2 regions of the Streptomyces sp. NPDC004126 genome follow, and region 1 is predicted to be linked to the other one. Evidence: riboswitches for the same ligand, from Rfam matches in the RefSeq annotation. Region 1 holds a riboswitch; the other holds the start of a gene.

Region 1 (4,316 bases):
AAGGGAGCAGGCCAGCGCCTCGGCGTCGAGGGCCTGGGGCAGCTGGGCCGGGGTGGCGGCGGCCGGGACGGCGGCGGCGGCGCCGGACGCGGCGCGGGCGATCTTCGTCGCCGGGCGGGAGCGCAGGTAGTAGGTGGTCTTCAGACCCTGCTTCCAGGCGTACGCGTACATCGAGCTGAGCTTGCCGATGGTGGGCGTCTCCAGGAACAGGTTCAGCGACTGGCTCTGGTCCAGGTACGGCGTACGGGCCGCCGCCATGTCGATCAGGCCGCGCTGCGGGATCTCCCACGCCGTGCGGTACAGCTCGCGGATCTCGGCCGGGATCCAGCCGAAGCCCTGGACGGAGCCGGAGGAGTCGCGCAGCGCCTCGCGGGTCTGCGCGTCCCACACGCCGAGCTGCTTGAGGTCCTCCACCAGGTAGCCGTTGACCTGGAGGAACTCGCCGCTGAGGGTCTCGCGCTTGAAGAGGTTGGAGACCTGCGGCTCGATGCACTCGTACACGCCCGCGATCGAGGCGATCGTCGCCGTCGGGGCGATGGCCAGCAGCAGGGAGTTGCGCATGCCGCTCTTCGCGATCCGGGCGCGCAGGGCCTCCCAGCGCTCGGGCCAGTGGCGCTCGGTCTCGTAGTGGTCCGGGTGCAGGACGCCCTGGGCGGTACGGGTCTCGGCCCAGGCCGGGAGCGGGCCGGAACGCTCGGCGAGGTCGCAGGAGGCCTCGTACGCGGCCAGCATGATCCGCTCGGAGATCTTCGTGGACAGGGCCTTCGCCTCGGCCGAGTCGAAGGGCATGCGCAGCTTGAAGAAGACGTCCTGCAGACCCATCGCGCCCAGGCCCACCGGACGCCACTTGGCGTTGGAGCGGCCGGCCTGCTCGGTCGGGTAGAAGTTGATGTCCACGACGCGGTCGAGGAAGGTCACGGCGGTGCGGACGGTCTCGTCCAGGCGCGCCCAGTCCATCTCCCCGTCGGCGACGAACGCGCCGAGGTTGACCGAGCCGAGGTTGCAGACGGCCGTCTCGGCGTCGTTGGTGACCTCGATGATCTCGGTGCAGAGGTTGGAGGAGTGGACGACGGTGCCGGGCAGCGCGGTCTGGTTCGCGGTCCGGTTGGAGGCGTCCTTGAAGGTCATCCAGCCCTGGCCGGTCTGCGCGAGGGTGCGCATCATGCGGCCGTACAGGTCGCGGGCCGGCATGGTCTTCTTGGCGAGGCCGGCCGCCTCCGCCTTGACGTAGGCGGCGTCGAACTCGTCGCCGTAGAGGTCGACCAGCTCGGGGACGTCGGCCGGGGAGAACAGCGACCAGTCGGCGTCGGCGTTCACGCGGCGCATGAACTCGTCCGGGATCCAGTGCGCGAGGTTGAGGTTGTGCGTACGGCGCTGGTCCTCGCCGGTGTTGTCGCGGAGCTCCAGGAACTCCTCGATGTCCGCGTGCCAGGTCTCCAGGTAGACGGCGGCGGCGCCCTTGCGGCGGCCGCCCTGGTTCACGGCGGCGACGGAGGCGTCGAGGGTCTTCAGGAACGGCACGATGCCGTTGGAGTGGCCGTTGGTGCCGCGGATCAGCGAACCGCGGGCGCGGATGCGGGAGTACGAGAGGCCGATGCCGCCGGCGTGCTTGGACAGGCGCGCCACCTGGTGGTAGCGGTCGTAGATCGAGTCCAGCTCGTCCAGCGGGGAGTCCAGCAGGTAGCAGGAGGACATCTGCGGGTGGCGGGTGCCGGAGTTGAAGAGGGTGGGGGAGGACGGCAGGTAGTCGAGCCGGCTCATCAGGGTGTAGAGCGAGGCGACTTCCTCGACGGCCTGGACGCTCTCGTCCTCGGCCAGGCCGCAGGCCACGCGCAGCATGAAGTACTGCGGGGTCTCGATCACCTGGCGGGTGATCGGGTGGCGCAGCAGGTAGCGGCTGTGCAGGGTGCGCAGGCCGAAGAAGCCGAAGCGGTCGTCCGCGCCCTCGGCGAGCGCGTGCTCGACCAGCGCGTTCAGGCGGGCGGCGTGGGCGGCGACGAACTCGGCGGTGCGGTCGGCGATCAGGCCCTCGCGGTGGCCGACGGCGACGGACTCGGCGAAGGAGGTCGAGCCCTGGCCGGCGGCCTCGTCGGCCACGGCCAGCGTCAGCAGGCGGGCGGCGAGCCGGGAGTAGGCGGGGTCCTCGGAGATCAGGCCCGCCGCGGCCTCGGTGGCCAGCCCGCGCAGCTCGGCCTCGTCGGCGGAGGCGCTGCGGCCGCGCAGGGCGGCGGCGGCGACCCGGCCGGGGTCGGTGTCGGGGAGGTCGGCGGTCAGCTCGGTGAGAGTACGCAGCAGCGCGGCCCCCGGGCCTTCGGTGGTGTCGCCAGAAACGGACTCGGCGCGCGGTGCGGAAGGCGCGATGGTCACGGCGGGAGCTCTCCCTCGCTCGGCCCGGTCGTCGGCGGATCGGGGCGCGGGGAGGCGCATGCGGGCGCGACGGGGTCGCGTACTCGCCGCATGGCGTCCACCGGCCCAACCGCGAGGCCCGGACGTGTCGGCACCCGGTTCGGTCGACCCGGGCGCACTGTCGGCAGGTCCTCGGACTTTTCATACCGTTGCGGGACAGTTCCGGATTCACACCGGATTCCCCTGCGGCGACAGCGAGGATGAGCATACATGTGGGGGGCCGCCCGTGCGCGACCCACCACATGTTGTGTCGGCGCGGCTACAGCTCCAGACGGTAGGTCAGTAGTTTCAGGGCCGGAACGGGCGACCAGTCGAGCCCGGGAGTGCGTACGAAGCCCAGCCGCTCGTAGATCCGCTGGGCGCCCAGCATGGCCGGCTGGGTGGACAGCACCAGGGCCGTGACGCCCAGGGCGCGGGCCCGTTCGGCGCAGGCCCGCACGAGGGCCTGCCCGACGCCCTTGCCGCGCGCCTCGGTGGCCACCGCGAGCATCCGGAACTCGGCCTCGCCGGGTCCGGCCACGTCCGCGAGCCGGCTGCCGGGTGCGGCGAACGTCACCCCGCCGAGCACCCGGCCGTCCTCCACGGCGACGAGCACCTCCCCGTCACCGGCCCGGCCGGCGACGTCGCGCAGGACGTTCAGGTAGCGGTCGTCCTCGTTCTGGTCGAGCAGCCCGTCCCCGGTGTAGGCCTGCCCGGTGATCTCGCCGAGCCGGGCGTATTCGTCTTCCCTTGCCGTCCTGATCTCGAAGTCCATGCCGCCGAGTGTGCCGGACGGGTGTCAGCGGTCGGCGCTATCGTCGGAGACAGCACCGTCGAGGAAGGCGAGCGAGGCATGACCCTCATGACTGACCATCCCCACATGACGACCGAGGACTTCGAAGCCGTGGCGCGCATAGCGGCCCGCGAGCGGGTGGGGACACGGCTGGAGTTCATCGACGGGGTTATCAGGAGCAAGGCCATGCCGGACGGCGACCACCAGATGATCATTCAGTGGCTCACCCGGATCTGCTTGCAACATCGGCCGGAGCTCTGGCTGCACGCGGGGCAGTGCATCAAGGCCCAGGAGTACCGGACGGGCCGGGCCATTCCAGACGGAGTGCTCGCGCCGTCCCAGGCGTTCGTCGGGCAGGGGGACTGGGTAGAGCCCGAGCCGATCCTCATGGCCGTCGAGGTGACCTCCTGGGACTCCGACACGGTGCGCCGGGACCATGTTGAGAAGCCGCGCGCCTACGCGGAGACGGGTATCCCCGTGTACCTGCTGATCGACCGGGCGAAGTGCGAGATCTCCGTCTACAGCCAGCCCAACGGCCGCCGGTACGAGAGCATCCACATCGTGCCCTACGGCATGGAGATCGCCCTTCCCGACCCCGTCGGCATCACGCTCCAGACCGAGGTCCTCAAGGACTGGGTGCGCTGACCCGCGCACGACGAAGGGCCCCGCCGATACGGCGGGGCCCTTCGTCGTCCTTCAACAGCAGCGGAAGCCCTCGCGGGGGTCCGCCTCGCGGGCGTCCGTGCGGGCCCGCTCGAAGGCGCGCCGGGTCAGGACCTCGGCGTCCGGGTCGTGCGAGCGGGTGTGCGCCACGTAGCGGTCGTACGCGGCCTCGCCGGAGAACTCCCGTACGTAGAACCGGGCCTTCGCCAGCGCCCCGCGCACCCCGCTCACGCGACCGGCTCCTTGGCCTTGCCCCCGCTCCCGTCGAGGCCGGCGGCCGCGAGCTCGGCCTTCTCCTCGGCGGTGGCGATGAGCCCGGCCGGGGCGATGATCTTCGACTCGGTCCACGGCACCTCGGACAGGCTGACCGCAGCCGGGTTCCGGACGGCCTTGAGGCAGACCCGGGCCGCGTCCACCAGCACGACGATGATCAGGAGTGCGAACAGCGCCGACAGGACCCCGTCGACCGTGGCGT
Region 2 (4,316 bases), on a different contig from region 1:
CCATGACCACGTAGAGGTCCGAAGCACCGGCGCCCGAGATGAACTGCTTCACCCCGGTGAGCACGTAGTGGTCGCCCTGCCGCTCCGCGCGGGTGCGCAAGGCCGCGGCGTCCGAGCCCGCGCCGGGTTCGGTCAGGCAGTAGCTGCCCAGGGTCGTGGCGGAACAGAGGCCCGGCAGCCAGCGCTCGCGCTGGGACCGGTCGCCGTAGCGGTCGATCATCCAGGCGACCATGTTGTGGATGGAGAGGTATCCGGCGATGGAGGGGCAGCCGGTGGCGAGGGTCTCGAAGACGAGGACGCCGTCGCCGCGGGACAGGCCCGAGCCGCCGTGGTCCTCACGGACGTAGACACCGGCGAGGCCGAGGGCGGCGGCCCTGCGGATGACGTCGACGGGAAAGTGCTTGTCCTGGTCCCAGGCCACGGCGTGCGGGGCGAGCTGCTCCTGGGCGAAGTCGAGGGTGACTTCGGCGAGGGCGAGCTGGTCCTCGGTGAGGGTGGTGGTCACGGCGATCACCCCATCGTCGGGATGGTGAAGCTCGCGCCCTCCTTGACCCCGGAGGGCCAGCGCGAGGTGACGGTCTTGGTGCGGGTGTAGAAGCGGATGGAGTCGGGGCCGTGCTGGTTGAGGTCGCCGAATCCGGACTTCTTCCAGCCGCCGAAGGTGTGGTAGGCGACGGGCACCGGGATGGGCACGTTGACGCCGACCATGCCGGTGTTGACGCGCCGGGTGAATTCGCGGGCGGTGTCCCCGTCGCGGGTGAAGATGGCCACGCCGTTGCCGTACGGGTGCTCGCTCGGGAGGCGGAGCGCCTCTTCGAAGTCGGCGGCCCGTACGACGGTCAGCACCGGCCCGAAGATCTCCTCGCGGTAGACGCGCATCTGCGGGGAGACCCGGTCGAAGAGGGTGGCGCCGGCGAAGTAGCCGTTCTCATGGCCGGGAAGCGTGAAGGGGCGGCCGTCGACGACGAGTTCGGCCCCCTCGTTGACGCCGATGTCCACGTAGCGGTTCACCCGGTCCAGGGCGTCGCGGCTGACCAGGGGGCCGAAGTCGGCATCGGGGTCGTCCGAGCGCCCGATCCGCAACGTGCCGATGCGCTCCTTCAGGGCGGCGACCAGTCGGTCCGCGGTCTCCTCACCCACGGGTACGGCGACGGAGATGGCCATGCAGCGTTCGCCGGCAGAGCCGTAGCCGGCGCCGATCAGGGCGTCGACGGCCTGGTCGAGGTCGGCGTCGGGCATCACGATCATGTGGTTCTTGGCGCCGCCGAAGCACTGGGCGCGCTTGCCGTGCGCGGCAGCGGTGGCGTAGATGTGCGCGGCGATCGGGGTGGAGCCGACGAACCCGAGGGCCTGGACGCGCGGATCCTCCAGGAGGGTGTCGACGGCCTCCTTGCCGCCGTTGACCACGTTCAGTACGCCCGGCGGCAGACCGGCCTCCAGGAACAGCTCCGCGAGCCGCAGCGGGACGGACGGATCGCGCTCGGACGGCTTTAGGATGAACGCGTTGCCGCAGGCGAGAGCGGGTGCGGCCTGCCAGAGCGGGATCATCGCGGGGAAGTTGAACGGGGTGATGCCCGCGACCACGCCCAGCGGCGAGCGAAGCGAGTGCACGTCGATGCCGGTGCCCGCGTTGTCGGTGAACTCGCCCTTGAGGAGGTGCGGGATCCCCGCGGCGAACTCGACTACTTCCAAGCCGCGTTGCAGGTCGCCGTGGGCGTCGGCGACCGTCTTGCCGTGCTCGGCCGACAACATCCGGGCCAGGTTCTCCCGCTCGCCCTCGACGAGCTGGAGGAAACGCAGCAGGACGCGGGCGCGGCGCTGCGGGTTCCACTGGCCCCAATCGGCCTGTGCCTCCTCGGCGTTGGCGATGGCGGCTTCGGTATCGGCCCGCCCGGCCAGCGGTACGCGGGCCTGGACGGTGCCGGTGTTCGGGTCGTACACGTCGGCGAAGAGACCGGAGGTGCCGGTGGTGTGCTTTCCGCCGATGAAATGGGTGAGTTCACGGACCATGGGTGCCTGCTCTCGTCAGGTTGGATCCGGGGATGGCACGGCAGACCGGCGGACGGCACCCGGATGGGGGTGCGCCGCCGCGGAAGGCCGTGAGAACTACGAGCGCAGGGAAGTGGTGTGGGTGCGCTCCGCCGGATCACCAGGGTCGTGGGTACAAACCGGTGCCATGCGTGTCTGCTCCATCCTCGTGGACAACACGGAACATCCGCGGCCGGTATCCTGACTCCCGGATCCCCGCGTGCCGCCCGCCTTCCCGACAGCCCTCGTCAGTGGCGTGTGGATGGCAGCACACTCCCCGGTCACAGTGGCGGGACCGTGCCGGTTTCGCACCGGCTTCCCTGCACCGCGGACCTTGTTCCACGAACATATAGTTGGACGTCCTAGTAAGTCCAGACCCGCCACTCGAGTGCGCCTACAGTCGGAGCATGCGCATCGTCTCCCTGCTCCCGGCGGCCACGGACATCGTGGCGGATCTCGGACTCGTCGCCGACCTGGTCGGACGCACCCACGAATGCGACTGGCCGCCCGCCGCGGTGGCCTCCGTACCGGTCGTCACCCGCGCCGAATTCGACGCGGACGCACTCAGCAGCCGGGAGATCTCCGAGGCCGTCGGCGGGTCTGCCCACTCCGGCTCCTCGCTCTACACCCTGGACACCGAAGCCCTCGCCGAGCTCGCACCGGAAGTCCTGCTCACCCAGGACCTCTGCCAGGTCTGCGCCGTCTCCTACGAGAGCGTCACCCGGGCGGTGCGCGTCATGGAAGCCGGACCCCGGGTCCTGAGCCTGGAGCCGAAGACCCTCGACGACGTGCTGGACTGCCTGGTCACCGTGGGTGACCTGCTGGGGGTACGTGAGCGGGCCCTGCGCCGCCGCGCCGAGCTGCAGGGCCGGCTCGCCGAGGTGCGGCGCCGTACGGAGGGCCGGCCGCGGCCCCGGGTGGTGGCCGTCGAGTGGCTCGACCCGCTGTGGCCCGCCGGCCACTGGGTACCGGAACAGATCGCCGCGGCGGGCGGCGAGCCGCTGCTCGCCGAGCCTGGCGAGCACACCGAACCGATGACGTGGGAGGCGGTGCGCGAGGCGCACCCGGACGTGGTCCTCGTCCTGCCGTGCGGCTTCCCGCCCGAGCGGACCCTGACGGAGCTCGGCCTCCTCACGTCGCTGCCCGGCTGGGACGAACTGCCCGCAGTGCGGGCAGGGGAGGTGTGGGTGCTGGACGGCCCCGCGTACTTCAACCGGCCGGGCCCCCGCGTGGTCCGCGGAGCCGAGGTGCTCGCCCACGTGCTCCACGGAGTGCTGGTGGGGGACCCGGTGACCGAGGCGGAGGCGCACCGGCTGGGCTGAGCCGGGTGTTCACCCCCGGTCGCGGGCGACCGGGTAGGGGATGAAGGTGCTGCTGTTCTCGTCGACCGCGAGCGGGCGGCCCAGCGGCGGAACGGCGCGTTGGGGGCAGTCGAGGCGCTCGCAGAGACGGCAGCCCATGCCGATGGGGGTGGCCGCCTCGGCGTTGTCGAGGTCGAGGCCGTCGGAGTAGACGAGCCGGGGCGCGTGGCGGATCTCGCAGCCGAGGCCGATGGCGAAGGTCTTGCCGGGCTCGCCCCAGCCGCCGCGGTGCCGGGTGACCGCGCGGGCGGTCCACAGGTACCGCTGGCCGTCGGGCATGGCGGCGACCTGGACGTGGATGCGGCCGGGCGCGGCGAAGGCCTCGTACACGTTCCACAGCGGACAGGTGCCGCCGGCGCGGGAGAAGTGGAATCCGGTGGCGGACTGCCGCTTCGACATGTTCCCGGCCCGGTCGACCCGGACGAAGGAGAAGGGCACCCCGCGCAGCCTGGGGCGTTGCAGCGTGCTCAGGCGATGGCAGACGGTCTCGTAGCCGATGCCGAAGTGGTCGGTGAGCCGCTCGATGTCGTACCGGAACTCCTCGGCGGCCGAGTGGAAGGCGCCGTACGGCAGGATCAGCGCGGCCGCGAAGTAGTTCGCGATGCCGATCCGGGCCAGACCGTGTGCGGGGGCGCCCTGAGGGAAGTCCTCGGCGGCCAGCCGGTCCAGCTCCGCCCCGTACTCCAGCAGGGCGAGCTGGGTGGCCATCCGGAACGCCTGCTGGCCCGGCCGCAACCGGCCGGACAGGTGCAGGACCCGCGCGCCCGCGTCGAAGTGGTGGAGGCGGTCGGAGTCGGCGGCGAGGCGGAGTCCGTGGTGCTCGGTGAGACGGCGCGACAGCACCCGGACGACCTCCCCGGGGCGGATGCCGATCTCCCGGGCGAGGGCCTCGGCGGCGAGGTCGGTGTCGTGGAGGTAGTTCTGGCG

Evidence for each region. Region 1 has a riboswitch for cobalamin ahead of ACQKM2_RS16665 (ribonucleoside-diphosphate reductase subunit alpha). Riboswitches for the same ligand answer to the same signal wherever they lie in the genome.
Region 2: another riboswitch for cobalamin. It lies ahead of ACQKM2_RS06840 (CoA-acylating methylmalonate-semialdehyde dehydrogenase); the one in region 1 lies ahead of ACQKM2_RS16665 (ribonucleoside-diphosphate reductase subunit alpha).

The regions. Positions count from the first base shown of each region.
Region 1 is NZ_JBNNPF010000015.1:75,328-79,643, reverse strand. Features, by position in the region: gene ACQKM2_RS16665 (ribonucleoside-diphosphate reductase subunit alpha) at 1-2,367, opposite strand, end outside; adenosylcobalamin-variant (AdoCbl-variant) riboswitch at 2,525-2,601, opposite strand; gene ACQKM2_RS16660 (GNAT family N-acetyltransferase) at 2,666-3,160, opposite strand; gene ACQKM2_RS16655 (Uma2 family endonuclease) at 3,239-3,823, shown strand; gene ACQKM2_RS16650 (YbdD/YjiX family protein) at 3,875-4,072, opposite strand; gene ACQKM2_RS16645 (carbon starvation CstA family protein) at 4,069-4,316, opposite strand, start outside.
Region 2 is NZ_JBNNPF010000005.1:52,111-56,426, forward strand. Features, by position in the region: gene ACQKM2_RS06835 (acyl-CoA dehydrogenase family protein) at 1-505, opposite strand, end outside; gene ACQKM2_RS06840 (CoA-acylating methylmalonate-semialdehyde dehydrogenase) at 511-2,010, opposite strand; cobalamin riboswitch at 2,203-2,373, opposite strand; gene ACQKM2_RS06845 (cobalamin-binding protein) at 2,436-3,350, shown strand; gene ACQKM2_RS06850 (short-chain fatty acyl-CoA regulator family protein) at 3,360-4,316, opposite strand, start outside.